DNA from 2 places in the Streptomyces sp. NPDC018263 genome. Region 2 is predicted to be linked to the other one. Evidence: predicted binding sites of a transcription regulator. Region 2 holds the regulator's gene; the other holds the start of a gene.
What was found. The regulator HrcA, encoded in region 2, represses chaperone genes, less so after heat shock. The targets are predictions, from matches to a motif close to TTNGCACTCNGNNNNNCNGAGTGCNAA.
Positions count from the first base shown of each region.

Region 1 (8,261 bases), on a different contig from region 2:
GGCAGCCGTGAGAAGGCGATCCTCGCGCTGGAGGGCCGGGGCTTTCCCGGCCCCGGCGCGAAGGAGCGCGCCATCCGCGAGCAGCTCGGGCTCGCGCCGGTGCGCTACTACCAGCTCCTCAACGCGCTGCTGGACGACGAGCGTGCCCTACGGCACGACCCGGTGACGGTCAACCGGCTGCGGCGGGTGCGTGAGGCGAGAAGGTCGGAACGGTAGAGGCTTCTTCGGAGGCGTGAGCCGGGGCCCGCGCGGATAGTGTCGCCCTATGGGCATCCCTGACAACACCGCCGAGGACAACGCGCTGCCGGTCCCGGAGACCCAGGCGGGCCGCGACGGTCTGCGGGCGCTGCTCCAGCGGCCGCGCACCGCCGTGATCGGCCTCGACTTCGACGGCACGCTGGCCCCCATCGTCGCCGACCCCGACCAGGCCCGCGCCCACCCCGGCGCGGTGCCGGCGCTGGCGGCTCTCGCGCCGAAGGTGGCCTCCGTCGCCGTCGTCACCGGCCGCCCGGCCGGGGTCGCGGTCCGCAACGGCGGCTTCGCCGGGGTCCCCGGCCTGGAGCACCTGGTCGTCCTCGGCCACTACGGCGCCGAGCGCTGGGACGCCGCGACCGGCACCGTCACCGCGCCTCCCCCGCACCCCGGCATCGCCGCGGTCCGCGCGGAACTCCCCGGCGTCCTGGACCGGGCCGGTGCCTGGCCCGGCACCTGGATCGAGGAGAAGGGCCGCGCGGTCGCCGTCCACACCCGCCGCGCCGAGGACCCCGAGGCCGCCTTCGAGACCCTCCGCGCCCCCCTCACCGACCTCGCCACCCGCCACGGCCTCATCGTCGAACCGGGCCGCCTCGTCCTCGAACTCCGCCCGCCCGGCATGGACAAGGGCGTAGCCCTCCTCGACCACCTCCGCGCCACCGGCGCCGAATCCGTCCTCTACGCCGGCGACGACCTCGGCGACCTCCCCGCCTTCGCGGCCCTGGAGAAGCTCCGCTCCGAGGGCGTCCCGTCCCTGCTGGTGTGCAGCGGCAGCAGTGAGGTCACCGAACTGGCGGAACGGGCGGACCTGGTGGTGGACGGCCCCGAGGGTGTGGTGGCTCTGCTGAACACCCTGGCGACCCACGCCGACTGACGCCTGTGGCCTCATCCTTGTCAGGGACGAGGCCACACAAGTGCGCTCGGTGCTACGGCGTTCAGCCCCGCAGCGCGTTCAACTGGTCCAGGAACCACTTGGTGGGGGGCAGGGCCGTGGCCGCTGCGGCCAGGTGCTTGGAGCGTTCCGCGCGGGCCGGGTCCGGGAGGGTCAGGGCCTCGTGGAGGGCTTCCGCCGTGCCGACGATGTCGTACGGGTTGACGGTGATCGCGTGCTCGGAGAGTTCCTCGTAGGCGCCCGCCTCGCGGGACAGCACCAGGGCCACGCCCTCGTCGGAGACGACCGGGACCTCCTTGGCGACCAGGTTCATGCCGTCGCGGATGGGGTTGACCAGGGCCACGTCGGCAAGGCGGTACGCGGCCAGGGAGCGGGCGAAGTCGTCGTCGAGGTGGAGGAGGACCGGCGTCCAATCGGGCGTGCCGTACTCGGAGTTGATCTCCTCCGCCACCCGGCGTACCTCGTCCATGTAGGAGCGGTACAGGGCGAGGTCCTGGCGGGAGGGGTAGGCGAAGGCGACGTGGACCACGCGCTCGCGCCACTCGGGGTGGTCCTCCAGGAGACGGCGGTACGCCAGCAGGCCGCGCACGATGTTCTTGGACAGCTCGGTGCGGTCCACCCGGACGATCGACCGGCGCCCCTCGCCGATCTGCTCCCGCAGCACCGCCATCCGCTCGTCCACGTCGGCCCGGTGCGCCCGCTCCCGCAGGAACTCCGCGTCCGCGCCGAGGCCGTGCACCCCGATCTCCGTACCCGACGGAATGCCCGGACCCAGCACCGCGTGGCAGCAGTCGGTGAACGCGTCCGCCCAGCGCCGGGTCAGGAAGGCCGCCCGGTCCGCGCCCAGGATGCCGGTGAGCAGCTCGGCCGCGATGTCGTCCGGGAGCAGGCGGAAGTAGTCCGGCGGCGCCCAGGGCGTGTGCGAGAAGTGCCCGATGCGCAGGTCGGGCCGGAGCTTGCGCAGCATCCGGGGGGCCAGCGCCAGGTGGTAGTCCTGGATCAGCACGGCCGCTCCCGGTGCCGCCTCCTCGGCCAGCGCCTGGGCGAACGCCTGGTTGTAGGCGCGGTACGCGTCCCACTGCCGGCGGAACTCCGCGTCGAACACCGGCTCCAGCGGCGTCTGGTACATCATGTGGTGCACGAACCACAGCGCCGAGTTGGCGATCCCGTTGTACGCGTCGGCGTAGACCTCGGCATCGATGTCCAGCATCCGCACCCGCTGCCCGCCGGTGTCCTCGGCGGGCAGCAGCCCGCCGTCCGCGCGCCGCACCGCCTCCCGGTCACCGTCCCCGAGCGCGGCGCACACCCACACCGCGTCCGTGTCCGGACCGATCGCCGACAGCCCCGAGACGAGACCGCCGCCACCCCGGCGGGAACTCAAGGACCCGTCGGGACCCACCGTGTACGAAACCGGGCCGCGATTGGACGCGACCAGCACCTCAGCACCCTGCGTAGCCATGGCCTCAACCTAGCCCGGCCCACAAATGCTCAAACGTACGCGCGACCGGCGAGCCGGACCGTATACGGCCGGGCTCACGCCACCTTCCGCTCCGCGTACTCCGCGATCTCCGCCATCGGCGGCCGCTCCTCGGTGTCCACCGAGTACGTACGCGGCTCGAACCCGCCCACCCCCCGCTCGAACTGGGTCAGCGCGGGCCGCACCAGGTGCCCGCGCGCCAGCCGGAGCTGCGCGGTGCGGTAGATCGCGGCGGCCATCCGGCCGAGCGCCTGCCCGTCCTGGTGCCGGTGCTTGCGCACGCCGACGTCCACCTGGGCCAGCGCGTCCAGCCCGACCAGATGCAGCGAGTCCACCAGCATGCCCAGCTCGACCCCGTACCCCACGGGGAACGGCAGCCGCTCCAGCAGCGAGCGGCGGGCCGCGTACTCCCCGCCCAGCGGCTGCACGAACCCGGCGAGCTGCGGCCAGTGCAGGTTCAGCAGCGGGCGGGCCATCAGCTCGGTCACCCGGCCGCCCTGCCCGGCGGCGCCGCCCAGCGGACGGTCGTACATCGCCTTGACCAGGTCGATCCCCGGATCGGTGAGCAGCGGGCCGACGATGCCGAGGACGAAGTCGGAGGAGAACTCGCGCAGGTCGGCGTCGACGAAGGCGATGACGTCACCGCTGGTCACCAGCAGGGAGCGCCACAGCACCTCGCCCTTGCCGGGCACGGCGGGCAGCCGGGGCAGGATCTCGTCCCGGTGCACCACTCGCGCCCCCGCTGCGGCGGCCACCTCGGCGGTGCGGTCGGTGGACCCGGAGTCCACCACGACTATCTCGTCCACCAGCGGAGCCTGGAAGACCAGGTCGTGGCGGATCACGGAGACGATGTCACCGACCGTCGCCTCCTCGTTCAGCGCGGGCAGCACCACGGAGAGGCGCTGACCGGACCGCTGCTTGGCGGCCAGCACGCGGTGCAGCGGGCGGTCGGCCACGGACCAGGAGCGGGTGGCCAGCCAGCGTTCGGTTTCCTCCAGCATGGTCTTCGGCTCCTCACTGCCTGATCCATCTCGCGGTTCGGACGACACCTTCAACTCTCCTGGCCTTCGGTTACAGTCTTGAACAACGCCGATGACCATCGCATGTCGAGGTCGGACGGCGTTCACAACCGAATACCGCTCATCCAGAGGGGCAGAGGGAAACGGCCCGATGAAGCCCCGGCAACCCTCCAGCCGGTCTCCCGTGCGCGACACACCGCCGCACGCGCGAGGCTCCCGGCTAGGGAAGGTGCCAAATCCGTCTCACGGCGAGATGCGTCGTGAGGAAGATGAGGAGAAAGGGCCTCGCCTCCATGGCTGTGCAGACTGTCGCCACCCCCACCGTCGATCTCGGACCCGCCGCCGCCCTGAGCTGTCGGGAGTGCGGACACCGCGTCCCGCTCGGTCCCGTCTTCGCCTGCGAGGAGTGCTTCGGGCCGCTGGAGATCGCCTACGACTTCTCCGCGTACGACACCGAGAAGCTCCGGGCGCGCATCGAGTCCGGCCCCGCGAACATCTGGCGCTACGCCCCGCTGCTGCCCGTCCCCGCCGACGTGGCGGACAAGCCGAACCTGAACCCCGGCTGGACCCCGCTGGTCAAGGCCGATCGCCTGGCGCGTGAACTCGGCGTCACCGGCGGGCTGTTCGTCAAGGACGACTCCGGCAACCCGACGCACTCCTTCAAGGACCGCGTCGTCGCCCAGGCGCTGGAGGCGGCCCGCGCCTTCGGCTTCACCACCCTCTCCTGCTCCTCCACCGGCAACCTGGCCGGCGCGGTCGGCGCCGCCGCCGCCCGCGCGGGCCTGCGCTCCTGCGTGTTCATCCCGCACGATCTGGAGCAGGGCAAGGTCGTCATGGCCGCCGTCTACGGCGGTGAGCTGGTCGGCATCGAGGGCAACTACGACGACGTGAACCGCTTCTGCTCCGAGCTGATCGGCGACCCGGCCGGCGAGGGCTGGGGCTTCGTCAACGTCAACCTCAGGCCGTACTACGCCGAGGGCTCCAAGACGCTGGCGTACGAGATCTGCGAGCAGCTCGGCTGGAAGCTGCCCGACCAGCTCGTGGTGCCGATCGCCTCCGGCTCCCAGCTCACCAAGATCGACAAGGGGCTGAAGGAGCTGATCGCGCTCGGCCTGGTCGAGGACAGGCCGTACCGGATCTTCGGCGCCCAGGCGGAGGGCTGCTCGCCGGTGTCGGCCGCGTACAAGGCGGGCCACGACGTGGTGCGGCCGCAGAAGCCGGACACCATCGCCAAGTCCCTCGCCATCGGCAATCCGGCCGACGGGCCGTACGTGCTCGACATCGCGCGCCGCACCGGTGGCGCGGTGGAGGACGTGACGGACCCCCAGATCGTGGACGCCATCAAGCTGCTGGCCCGCACTGAGGGCATCTTCGCCGAGACGGCGGGCGGGGTGACGGTCGGTGTCACCGCCAAGCTGATCGAGTCCGGCGCGCTGGACCCCTCGCTCACCACCGTCGTCCTCAACACCGGCGACGGCCTCAAGACCCTGGACGCGGTCGCCGGCACCGGTCTGACCGCGACCATCCGCCCGAACCTGGACTCCTTCCGAGAGGCTGGCCTCGCATGAGCGTGACCGTTCGCATCCCGACCATCCTGCGCACCTACACCGGCGGGCAGGCCGAGGTCGCCGCCGAGGGCGGCACGCTCGCGGAGGTCATCGAGGACCTGGAGAAGAACCACCAGGGCATCGCCGCCCGCGTCCTGGACGACCAGGGCAAGCTGCGCCGCTTCGTGAATGTCTACGTCAATGACGACGACGTGCGTTTCGAGGGCGGACTTCAGACCGCCACGCCCGACGGCGCGGGTGTCTCCATCATTCCGGCGGTCGCCGGCGGCTGAAATTTACCTCCGGTAATGGCCCCCTCCGCAAGAGAAACGGAGGGGGCCATTCTGTGTGATTGAGCGCGGTACAGTTGGGGAACGCGCTCCCGCTCCGGCGGGCCGGGCGTCCTTGATTCATGCCGCTGACCCGACAAGAAGCAGCCAAAATGCGCGGGTAATGTGCGGCATTTGTTGCTTTTGTGGGGCCCGACTTGCCCTGAATTCAGCCGAAGTTGCGGCAGATTCCGGACTGTGTCCGTCCAGAATTCTCGTCCGATTGACCTGTTGCAGACGGCAGTTGGACAGATACATTCAGCCGCGGTCGACGCGTTCCGGCGCACGCCCCCGACCGATTGGGGGGCGAGGTCTGACCCAGGTTCACGAGGTGTGGATCTGCGCAAGGGCCAGTAATAGGGGAGTTAGCCATGGCTCAGGGCACCGTCAAGTGGTTCAACGCGGAGAAGGGGTACGGCTTCATCGCGGTCGACGGTGGTGCGGACGTCTTCGTCCACTACAGCGCGATTCAGATGGACGGCTACCGCAGCCTGGAAGAGGGTCAGCGGGTCGAGTTCGAGATCTCGCAGGGTCAGAAGGGCCCGCAGGCCGACATGGTTCGCGTCACCGCCTGAACGTCTCCGGTTGAGCGCAGGGCCCGTACCCGTACAGGGTGCGGGTCCTTCGTTCTGTTAGGTCCCGTCCTGATCCCCCGAAGGCGCTTGCACTCGCCCTGGGTGAGTGCTAATCATTGCGTTAGCACTCTGAAGGTGAGAGTGACAACGAAGGACCGGGTCGGTGAGGCCCGCAGGCCGGGTGGGGCAAGGAACCACGAGGCCGGCGAGCCGTCCGTCGCGGGCGCGGGCGCGGTCCGAAGGAATCACCCCCAGTCCTGGAGGGACCACTTCACATGGCCAAGATCATCGCGTTCGACGAGGAGGCGCGGCGCGGCCTCGAGCGCGGCATGAACCAGCTCGCGGACGCCGTCAAGGTGACGCTCGGCCCCAAGGGCCGCAACGTCGTCCTCGAGAAGAAGTGGGGCGCCCCCACGATCACCAACGATGGTGTCTCCATCGCCAAGGAGATCGAGCTCGAGGACCCGTACGAGAAGATCGGCGCCGAGCTGGTCAAGGAAGTCGCCAAGAAGACGGACGACGTCGCCGGCGACGGTACGACCACCGCGACCGTGCTGGCCCAGGCGCTGGTCAAGGAGGGCCTGCGCAACGTGGCCGCCGGCGCCAACCCGATGGCGCTCAAGCGCGGCATCGAGAAGGCCGTCGAGGCCGTCTCCACCGCCCTGCTGGAGCAGGCCAAGGACGTGGAGACCAAGGAGCAGATCGCCTCCACCGCCTCCATCTCCGCCGCCGACACCCAGATCGGCGAGCTCATCGCCGAGGCGATGGACAAGGTCGGCAAGGAAGGCGTCATCACCGTCGAGGAGAGCAACACCTTCGGTCTGGAGCTTGAGCTCACCGAGGGCATGCGCTTCGACAAGGGCTACATCTCCGCCTACTTCGCGACCGACATGGAGCGCATGGAGGCGGTGCTCGAGGACCCGTACATCCTCATCGCCAACTCCAAGATCTCCTCGGTCAAGGACCTGCTCCCGCTGCTGGAGAAGGTCATGCAGTCGGGCAAGCCGCTGCTGATCATCGCCGAGGACGTCGAGGGCGAGGCCCTCTCCACCCTGGTGGTCAACAAGATCCGCGGCACCTTCAAGTCCGTCGCCGTCAAGGCTCCGGGCTTCGGCGACCGCCGCAAGGCCATGCTCGGCGACATCGCCATCCTCACCGGGGGCGAGGTCATCTCCGAGGAGGTCGGTCTCAAGCTGGAGAACGCCTCCCTGGACCTGCTGGGCCGCGCCCGCAAGGTCGTCGTCACCAAGGACGAGACCACGATCGTGGACGGCGCCGGCTCCTCGGAGCAGGTGCAGGGCCGCGTGAACCAGATCCGCGCCGAGATCGAGAACTCCGACTCGGACTACGACCGCGAGAAGCTCCAGGAGCGCCTGGCGAAGCTCGCGGGCGGCGTGGCGGTCATCAAGGCCGGTGCCGCGACCGAGGTCGAGCTCAAGGAGCGCAAGCACCGCATCGAGGACGCCGTGCGCAACGCCAAGGCGGCCGTCGAGGAGGGCATCGTCGCCGGTGGTGGCGTGGCCCTGCTGCAGGCCGGCCAGGTCTTCGACAAGCTGGAGCTGTCGGGCGACGAGGCGACCGGCGCCAACGCGGTCAAGCTCGCGCTGGAGGCCCCGCTGAAGCAGATCGCCGTCAACGGTGGTCTCGAGGGCGGCGTCGTCGTGGAGAAGGTCCGCAACCTGCCCGTCGGCAACGGCCTCAACGCCGCGACCGGCGAGTACGTCGACATGATCGCCGAGGGCATCATCGACCCGGCGAAGGTCACGCGTTCCGCCCTGCAGAACGCCGCCTCCATCGCCGCGCTGTTCCTCACCACCGAGGCCGTCATCGCCGACAAGCCGGAGAAGGCCGCCGCGGCCGCTCCGGGCGGCATGCCGGGCGGTGACATGGACTTCTGATCCGTCGTCTCGGATCAACTGTCCTTTCCTTGGGCGGCACTTCCCTCCGGTTTCCGGCGGGGGTGCGGCCCTCGGGCGTTCTCGGGCGTCAGTCGCGGGCGAAGGCGTAGGCGCGCTCCACCCGTGCGACCTCCACGCTGTACGAGGAGTACCAGCGGTCACGTCCGAGCCGCTGGGCCTGGAGATGCTCGGGATGGGCCTTCCACGCCGCTATCGACGCCTCGTCCGCGTAGTAGATGACGACGAGATCCCGGCCGTCCTCGCCCGTCAGC
Region 1 is NZ_JBVHFA010000005.1:198,342-206,602, forward strand. It holds gene ACZ3HQ_RS16515 (DUF3263 domain-containing protein) at 1-216, shown strand, start outside; gene otsB (trehalose-phosphatase) at 266-1,126, shown strand; gene ACZ3HQ_RS16525 (alpha,alpha-trehalose-phosphate synthase (UDP-forming)) at 1,188-2,603, opposite strand; gene ACZ3HQ_RS16530 (glucosyl-3-phosphoglycerate synthase) at 2,678-3,622, opposite strand; SAM riboswitch class I at 3,759-3,916, shown strand; gene thrC (threonine synthase) at 3,934-5,208, shown strand; gene ACZ3HQ_RS16540 (MoaD/ThiS family protein) at 5,205-5,480, shown strand; gene ACZ3HQ_RS16545 (cold-shock protein) at 5,888-6,091, shown strand; gene groL (chaperonin GroEL) at 6,367-7,989, shown strand; gene ACZ3HQ_RS16555 (antibiotic biosynthesis monooxygenase family protein) at 8,078-8,261, opposite strand, start outside.
Region 1: the regulator HrcA is predicted to act here: its motif matches at 6,178-6,204, upstream of groL (chaperonin GroEL).

Region 2 (8,261 bases):
TGGCGGGTGCTGTGCCGTCCGGCCGCGCTGATCGCCAGCACCTCGCCGTCCGGGGTCCAGTCGCGGACCTGGGTGCGGGCGTTGCCCCAGTGGGTCAGGCGCCGGGAGGGTCCGCCGTCCACGGGTGCGGTGTACACCTCGGGGGCGCCGTCGCGCCGTGAGGTCCAGGCGAGGGTGGTGCCGTCGGGCGAGATACGGGGGTGGTTGACGGGGACGCCGTCGGCGCTGACCCGCCAGGCACGGCCGCCGTCCAGCGGGGCCACCCAGACGTCGTCCTCGGCGGTGAAGGTGACCAAGTCCCCCCGCACATGCGGAAATCGGAGGTACGAGGCGGCGTTTTCCGTGGCAGCACCGTGATTCACGCGATCACCCTACGCGCGAACGTCCGCACCCGGCACCGGAATTGATCACTCCTCCTACTTGCCCTGGACCGGCCGGCACGAGGGATCGTTCTCGCACCACAGGGTGCGGGTGACAGTGACGGTCACCGTGGGCCGGGACTGCCCGGGCGGCCGGTAGGTGGCGGGCGGGGTGTAGGCCGGGGTCGCGTCGCAGTCGCCGAGCCCGCTCACCTGGAAGACCTGGCGCCCGCCGACCTTGGCGACGAGATTCCCGCGCACACAGGCCCCGTTCACCGCGCGGGTCACCTTGCCGGTGACGGTGATGTCCCGCCCGTCCCTGGTCTTGCCCTGGCAGTCGACGGTGACCACGGTCGACTCGCTCGGCGACCCACTGGCCGAGGACCCGCCGTCCTGCCGCCCGGTACAGGTCAGCCAACTCACGTCCACACCACGCTTGTTCAGCGCGTCGGTGGCCGTCGAGTCGGTGGTGTAGGCGACCGAGGCCGCCCCCAGCTCCCCCGGATCACATGCCGTCACCGCACCGACGGCGAGCACCGCGAGTCCCCCGGCGGCCAGCATCCGTCCGGCCCGCGGCCGATTCCACCTCGAAGCCCCCATACACCCCAGCGTCCCACCGACACCCCCACGACGGAAGGCCGCATACGGCCAGTCACCCGAACGTGCGGCGCGGGGTTTTCAGGACCAGCGTCCGGTGCGGCCGAGCAGGAGGGCGGTCGCGGCGGTGCCGGCCGTGGAGGTGCGCAGGACGGACGGGCCGAGGACGCAGGCACGGGCGCCGGCCTCCTCGAAGAGCGCCAACTCGTCGCGGGAGACGCCCCCTTCGGGTCCGACGACCAGCACGATCTCACCCTCGGCGGGCAGCTCGGCGGTGGCCAGCGGAACCGACTCGTGCGCGAAGTCGGAGTGCAGCACGGCGGCGAAGTCGGCCTGCGCGAGCAGCGCGGCGACCTGCTTGGTGGAGGCGGCGTCCGCGACCTCGGGGAAGCGCACCCGGCGCGACTGCTTGCCCGCCTCGCGGGCGGTGGAGCGCCACTTGCCCAGCGCCTTCAGCCCCCGCTCGCCCTTCCACTGGGTGATGCAGCGCGACGCCTGCCAGGGCACGATCCGGTCGACCCCGGTCTCCGTCATGGTCTCCACGGCGAGTTCGCCCCGGTCGCCCTTGGGCAGCGCCTGCACCACGGTGATACGCGGCCGGGGCTCGGACTCCTCGCGCACCTCGGGCAGATCGACGATCAGCCGGTCCTTGCCCTCGGTGCCGGTGACCCGGCAGACCGCGTAGCGTCCGGCGCCGTCGGTGAGGACGACCTCCTCGCCGGGCTCCAGCCGCTTCACCGAGACGGCGTGCCGGCCCTCGGGTCCGTCGAGCACGTACCGGGTGCCGTCCGTGCGGAAATGGTCGACGACGAAGACGGGCGCGGTCATCGCGCGTCCCCTCCCTGGGCTCGGACGGGTCGGTACTGGCGCCCCGACTCGCCCCGTACGAGGTTGAGTTCGGCGGCGAGGGTGCGGACGAGTTCGGCCGCGGGCAGCGGCCTGGCCAGCCGGTGGCCCTGGCCCGCCCAGAGCGACATGCCCTGGGCGTCCCCGGCGGCGGTGGCGGCCTTGCGCAGCGGTGCGGTCAGGTGGTGCACGTCGGGGTAGGCGGCGGGCGCGTACGGCCCGTGCTCGCGCAGGAAGCGGTTGGTCAGGGCGCGCGCCGGGCGTCCGGAGAAGGCGCGGGTCAGCTCGGTGCGCGGGAACACCGGGTCGGTCAGCGCCCGCTTGTGGACCTCGGGGGCGCCGGACTCGGGGGTGGCCAGGAAGGCGGTGCCGAGCTGGGCCGCGGTGGCCCCGGCGGCGAGGACGGCGGCGATCTGGGCGCCGCGCATGATGCCTCCGGCGGCGACGACCGGGATCTCGACGGCCTGCGCGACCTGGGTGACCAGGGACAGCAGGCCGAGGCCGGTGCCGTCGTTCTCCGCGAGGTCGCGGTGGGTGCCCTGGTGGCCGCCCGCCTCGACGCCCTGCGCGATCACCGCGTCCGCCCCGGCCCGCTCGACCGCGCGGGCCTCCTCGACGGTGGTGGCGGTGACCAGGGTGACGGTCCCGGCCCGGCGCAGCGCCGCCAGCACCTCCGGGTCGGGCACGCCGAAGTGGAAGGAGACGGCGGCGACGGGATCGTCCAGCAGGACGGCGAGCTTGGCGTCGTAGCCGTCGTCGCGGCCGCCGTCGGGGTCGCCGGTCTCGGTCTCGTACCAGGCGGCCTCACCGGCCAGTTGCTGCGCGTACAGCTCGACGGCGCCGGACTCGGCGTGGGCGGGCTGGGGCAGGAAGAGGTTGACGCCGAAGGGGCGGCTGGTCAGCCCGCGCAGCCGTTTGATCTCGCGGTACATGCCGTCGGCGGTCTTGTAGCCGGCGGCGAGGAAACCGAGCCCTCCGGCCTCGGAGACGGCGGCGGCCAGTTCCGGCACGGCGACACCGCCCGCCATGGGGGCCTGCACGATCGGATGCACGACGAGATCGGCCAGTGCGGAGGACATGCCCGCATGGTTTCATGTCGGCCGGACAAGTCCGAATCCGGCCCGGGCGTGGGGGCGCACGCGGCGCCCCCCGCCGTCAGCGTCCGTTGAACGCGTCCTTCAGCCGGGAGAACAGCCCCTGCTGGCCGGGCTGGAACTGCCCGGTGGGCCGCTCCTCGCCGCGCAGCTTGGACAGCTCCCGCAGCACCCGCTCCTGCTCGGCGTCGAGCTTGGTCGGGGTGGTGACCTCGACGTGCACGATCAGGTCGCCCCGGCCGCCGCCGCGCAGATGCGTGACGCCCCGGTTGTGCAGCGGGATCGACTGGCCGGACTGGGTGCCGGGCCGGATGTCGACCTCCTCCATGCCGTCCAGCGTCTCCAGCGGCACCTTGGTGCCGAGGGCCGCGGCCGTCATCGGGATGGTGACCGTGCAGTGCAGGTCGTCGCCGCGCCGCTGGAAGGTGGAGTGCGGCAGCTCGTGGATCTCGACGTACAGGTCACCGGCGGGGCCGCCGCCGGGGCCGACCTCGCCCTCGCCCGCGAGCTGGATGCGGGTGCCGTTGTCGACACCGGCGGGGATCTTCACGGTCAGCGTGCGCCGGGAGCGGACCCGGCCGTCACCCGCGCACTCGGGGCACGGGGTCGGGACCACGGTGCCGAAGCCCTGGCACTGCGGGCAGGGGCGGGAGGTCATGACCTGGCCCAGGAAGGACCGGGTGACCTGGGAGACCTCGCCGCGGCCGCGGCACATGTCACAGGTCTGCGCGGAGGTGCCGGGGGCGGCGCCCTCGCCGCTGCACGTGTTGCACACGACCGCGGTGTCGACCTGGATGTCCTTGGTCGTACCGAAGGCCGCCTCGTCCAGCTCGACCTCGATCCGGATCATGGCGTCCTGGCCGCGCCGGGTGCGCGAGCGCGGGCCGCGCTGGGACGCCGTACCGAAGAACGCGTCCATGATGTCGGAGAAGTTGCCGAAGCCGCCGGCCCCGAAGCCGCCCGCGCCACCGGCGCCGCCGGCCTGCGAGAGGGGGTCGCCGCCGAGGTCGTAGACCTGCTTCTTCTGCGGGTCCGAGAGCACCTCGTAGGCGGCGTTGATCTCCTTGAACCGCTCCTGGGTCTTCGGATCGGGATTGACGTCCGGATGCAGCTCGCGCGCGAGCCTGCGGAACGCCTTCTTGATCTCATCCTGCGACGCGTCGCGGCGCACGCCGAGAACGGCGTAGTAATCCGTGGCCACTTACGACTCCGCCAGGATCTGTCCGACGTACCGTGCCACTGCGCGTACCGCTCCCATCGTTCCCGGATAGTCCATGCGGGTCGGTCCGACCACGCCGAGCTTGGCAACCGCCTCGCCGCCCGAACCGTAGCCGACCGACACGACGGACGTGGAGTTGAGTCCTTCGTGGGCGTTCTCGTGCCCGATACGCACGGTCACGCCCGGATCTTTGGCTTCGCCGAGGAGTTTGAGGAGCACGACCTGTTCCTCCAGGGCTTCCAGCACGGGCCGGATCACCAGGGGGAAGTCATGTCCGAAACGGGTGAGATTGGCGGTGCCGCCGATCATCAGCCGTTCCTCGTTCTCCTCGACCAGTGTCTCCAGCAGAGTGGAGAGCACTGTGGAGACCGTACCGCGATCCTCCGCCTCGAAGGCATCGGGGAGGTCCTCGACCAGTCGCGGTACGTCGCTGAACCGGCGCCCGGCCACCTTGCTGTTGAGCCGCGCGCGCAGGTCCGCGAGCGGTGCCTCGCCGAACGGGGCGGGGCAGTCGACCATCCGCTGCTCGACCCGGCCGGTGTCGGTGATCAGCACGAGCATCACGCGGGCGGGCGCGAGTGAGAGCAGTTCCACATGCCGCACGGTGGACCGGGTCAGCGAGGGGTACTGCACGACGGCGACCTGCCGGGTGAGCTGCGCGAGCAGCCGGACGGTGCGGGCCACGACGTCGTCCAGGTCGACCGCGCCCTCCAGGAAGTTCTGGATCGCGCGCCGCTCGGGCGCCGTCATCGGCTTCACACCGGCGAGTTTGTCGACGAAGAGCCGGTAGCCCTTGTCGGTGGGGATGCGCCCGGCGCTGGTGTGCGGCTGGGCGATGAACCCCTCCTCCTCCAGCGCGGCCATGTCGTTGCGCACGGTGGCCGGGGAGACGCCGAGGCTGTGCCGCTCGGTGAGGGCCTTGGAGCCGACGGGCTCCTCGGTGCCGACGTAGTCCTGCACGATGGCGCGCAGTACCTGCAGCCTGCGTTCGCTCAGCATGCGCACCTCCGTCACGTCGCCCCACGGCCCTTACGGTCTCCCGCCTGGCACTCTGCGCGTGCGAGTGCCAGACTTCCCCGGCCAGTGTACGGCCGTGGGGTACTCACCGGGCAAGGTCGGTGCGGTCCGCCCGGCTTGTCCCCGGCTCCTTCCCGGCTAGCGTGCGGGCATGACCGTGACTTGGGAAGACCTCGGGTGGGAGCGCTTGGCCGAGGGGGTGGGCCGGTGCCGGCTGCCGGGCTGGGACTGCACGGTGGGGCTGGTCGTGGGCGCGGGCACGGCACTGGTGGTGGACGCGGGGTCGAGCCTCGCGGAGGGGGCCGCGCTGCGGTCCGCGGCGCGGACGCTGGCCGGACGCGATGTGACCCATCTCGCGCTGACCCACCCGCACTTCGATCATGTCCTGGGCGCCCCCGCCTTCGCCGGGGCGGAGGTCTACGGCGCGGTCGGTCTCGACGTGGTCTTCCGCCACGAGCGGGAGGCCCTGCGCCGCGACGCCGTCGAGTACGGGGTCCCGGCCGGGGAGGCGGAGGCCGCCGTACGCGCCCTGGCGCCGCCCGCGCACCTGGTGTCCGGCGAGTGGACGCTCGACCTCGGCGGCGGCCGCCAGGCGCTGCTGGCCAACGTCGGGCCCGGACACACCGCCCACGATCTCGCGGTGCTGGTGCCCGGCTCCCCCGAGGTCGTCTTCTGCGGCGACCTGGTCGAGGAGTCCGGTGAGCCGCAGGCGGGCCCGGACGCGGTGCCGTCGCGCTGGCCGGACGCGCTGGACCGGCTGCTGGCCCTCGGCGGCGAGGACGCGCTGTACGTGCCCGGTCACGGAGCGGTGGTCGACGCGGCCTTCGTACGGCGCCAACGCGACGCCCTGGCAGCACGTTTCGGCGTGTCCTGAGTGCCGCGCCGCGACTTCTCCTATCGTCTGCGGAATGCGCGACTACTCCCCCGACCTGACCGCCCCCTGGAAGAAGCCGCAGCCCGTGCCCGAGGTGGCGGCGGAGGCGGGACTGGTGGTGGAGGAGCCCAGTACCGGGTTCTGCGGGGCGGTGATCCGCTGCGAGGCGGGCACGGTGACGCTGGAGGACCGCTTCGGCAAGCACCGGGTGTTCCCGCTGGAGCCGCGCGGCTTTCTGCTGGAGGGCCGCCCGGTCACCCTGGTCCGCCCGTCCGCCGCCGCCCCGGTGAAGCCCGCCCGCACCGCCTCCGGCTCGGTGGCCGTCCCCGGCGCCCGCGCCCGCGTGGCCCGTCCCGGCCGGATCTACGTCGAGGGCAGGCACGACGCCGAGCTGGTCGAGAAGGTCTGGGGCGACGACCTGCGCATCGAGGGCGTGGTCGTGGAGTACCTGGGAGGCGTGGACGACCTGCCCGCCATCGTGGCCGAATTCGCCCCGGACGCGGACGCCCGCCTGGGCGTCCTGGTGGACCACCTCCGGCCCGGCACCAAGGAGTGGCGCATCGCCGAGTCGGTCACCAGCGACCACGCCCTGGTGGTCGGCCACCCCTACATCGACATCTGGGAGGCGGTGAAGCCCGCCGCCGTCGGCATCCCCGCCTGGCCCCGCGTCCCCCACGGCCAGGACTGGAAGAAGGGCGTCTGCAAGGCCCTCGGCTGGCCGGAGAACACCGGTGCGGTGTGGCAGGCGATCCTGGCGAAGGTGACGTCCTACCGGGACCTGGAGCCGGAGCTGCTGGGCCGGGTGGAGGAACTGATCGACTTCGTCACGGCCGAGGCGTAGCGGGCCGGCCCCTCAGTCCACCAGGTCCCGCACGACCGCGTCCGCCAGCAGCCGTCCCCGCAGGGTGAGGGCCGCGTGGCCCTCGGCGTGGCGGTCGGGGCGGAGGAGGCCGTCGGTGAGGGCGCGGGTGGCGGCGGCCAGGCCGGCCGGCTTCAGGAGGGACAGCGGGACGCCGTCGCGCAGGCGGAGTTCCAGGAGGACGCGTTCGACGCGGCGGTCCTCGTCGGAGAGGAGTTCGCGGCCGGCGCCGGGAGTGCGGCCCGCGGCGAGGGCGGCGGCGTAGGCGCCGGGGTGCTTGACGTTCCACCAGCGCACGCCGCCGACGTGGCTGTGGGCGCCGGGGCCGGCGCCCCACCAGTCGGCGCCACGCCAGTACAGCTCGTTGTGCACGCAGCGGGCCGCCTCGGTGGTGGCCCAGTTGGAGACCTCGTACCAGTGCATGCCCGCCGCGGTGAGCAGTTCCTCGGCGATGAGGTACCGGTCGGCGTGCACGTCGTCGTCGGTCATCGGGACCTCGCCGCGCCGGATGCGCCGGGCGAGCTGGGTGCCCTCCTCGACGATCAGGGCGTAGGCGCTGATGTGGTCGGGGCCCGCGCCGAGCGCCGCTTCGAGGGAGGCGCGCCAGTCGTCGTCGGACTCGCCGGGGGTGCCGTAGATCAGGTCGAGGTTGACGTGCTCGAACCCGGCCGCGCGGGCCTCGGCCACGCATGCCTCGGGGCGGCCGGGGGTGTGGGTGCGGTCGAGGATCCGCAGGACGTGCGGCTTGGCGCTCTGCATGCCGAAGGAGAGCCGGTTGAAGCCGCCCTCGCGCAGGGTGGCCAGGTAGGCCGGGTCGACGGAGTCCGGGTTGGCCTCGGTGGTGATCTCGGCGTCGGGTGCGAGGCCGAACTCGTCCCGGATCGCGCCCAGCATCCGCACGAGGTCACCGGCGGCCAGCAGGGTGGGCGTACCGCCGCCGACGAAGACCGTACGGACCTCGCGGGGGTCGTCGCCGAGCACCTTGCGGGCGAGCCGGATCTCCTCCACGACCATGTCCGCGTAGTTGTCCCGCGAGGCGAGGACGCCGCCCGTGCCGCGCAGCTCGGGGGCGGTGTAGGTGTTGAAGTCGCAGTAGCCGCAGCGGGTCGCGCAGTACGGGACGTGGAGATAGAACCCGAGGGGCCGCTCGGCGGCACCGGCGAGCGCGGCGGCGGGCAGCGCGCCGTCGTCGGGGACGGACTCGCCGTCGGGGAGTGCGGAAGGCATGTCCTCCATTGTCCCGCACCGCGCGGGACCCGGTTCACGGCGCCTTCACCGGGCGCCTTCACTGGGCGCCTTCACTGTGCTTGGAGCACCAGCAGGGCGAGATCGTCCTCGGGTGCGTCCTCGCCGAAGCCGTGCACGAGGGCGCGGATGCGGTCCGCGATGTGCTCGG
Region 2 is NZ_JBVHFA010000006.1:90,703-98,963, forward strand. It holds gene ACZ3HQ_RS18530 (S41 family peptidase) at 1-362, opposite strand, end outside; gene ACZ3HQ_RS18535 (hypothetical protein) at 417-959, opposite strand; gene ACZ3HQ_RS18540 (16S rRNA (uracil(1498)-N(3))-methyltransferase) at 1,038-1,784, opposite strand; gene ACZ3HQ_RS18545 (nitronate monooxygenase) at 1,781-2,881, opposite strand; gene dnaJ (molecular chaperone DnaJ) at 2,958-4,097, opposite strand; gene hrcA (heat-inducible transcriptional repressor HrcA) at 4,098-5,114, opposite strand; gene ACZ3HQ_RS18560 (MBL fold metallo-hydrolase) at 5,284-6,006, shown strand; gene ACZ3HQ_RS18565 (DUF3097 domain-containing protein) at 6,041-6,847, shown strand; gene hemW (radical SAM family heme chaperone HemW) at 6,860-8,092, opposite strand; gene ACZ3HQ_RS18575 (SpoIIE family protein phosphatase) at 8,164-8,261, opposite strand, start outside.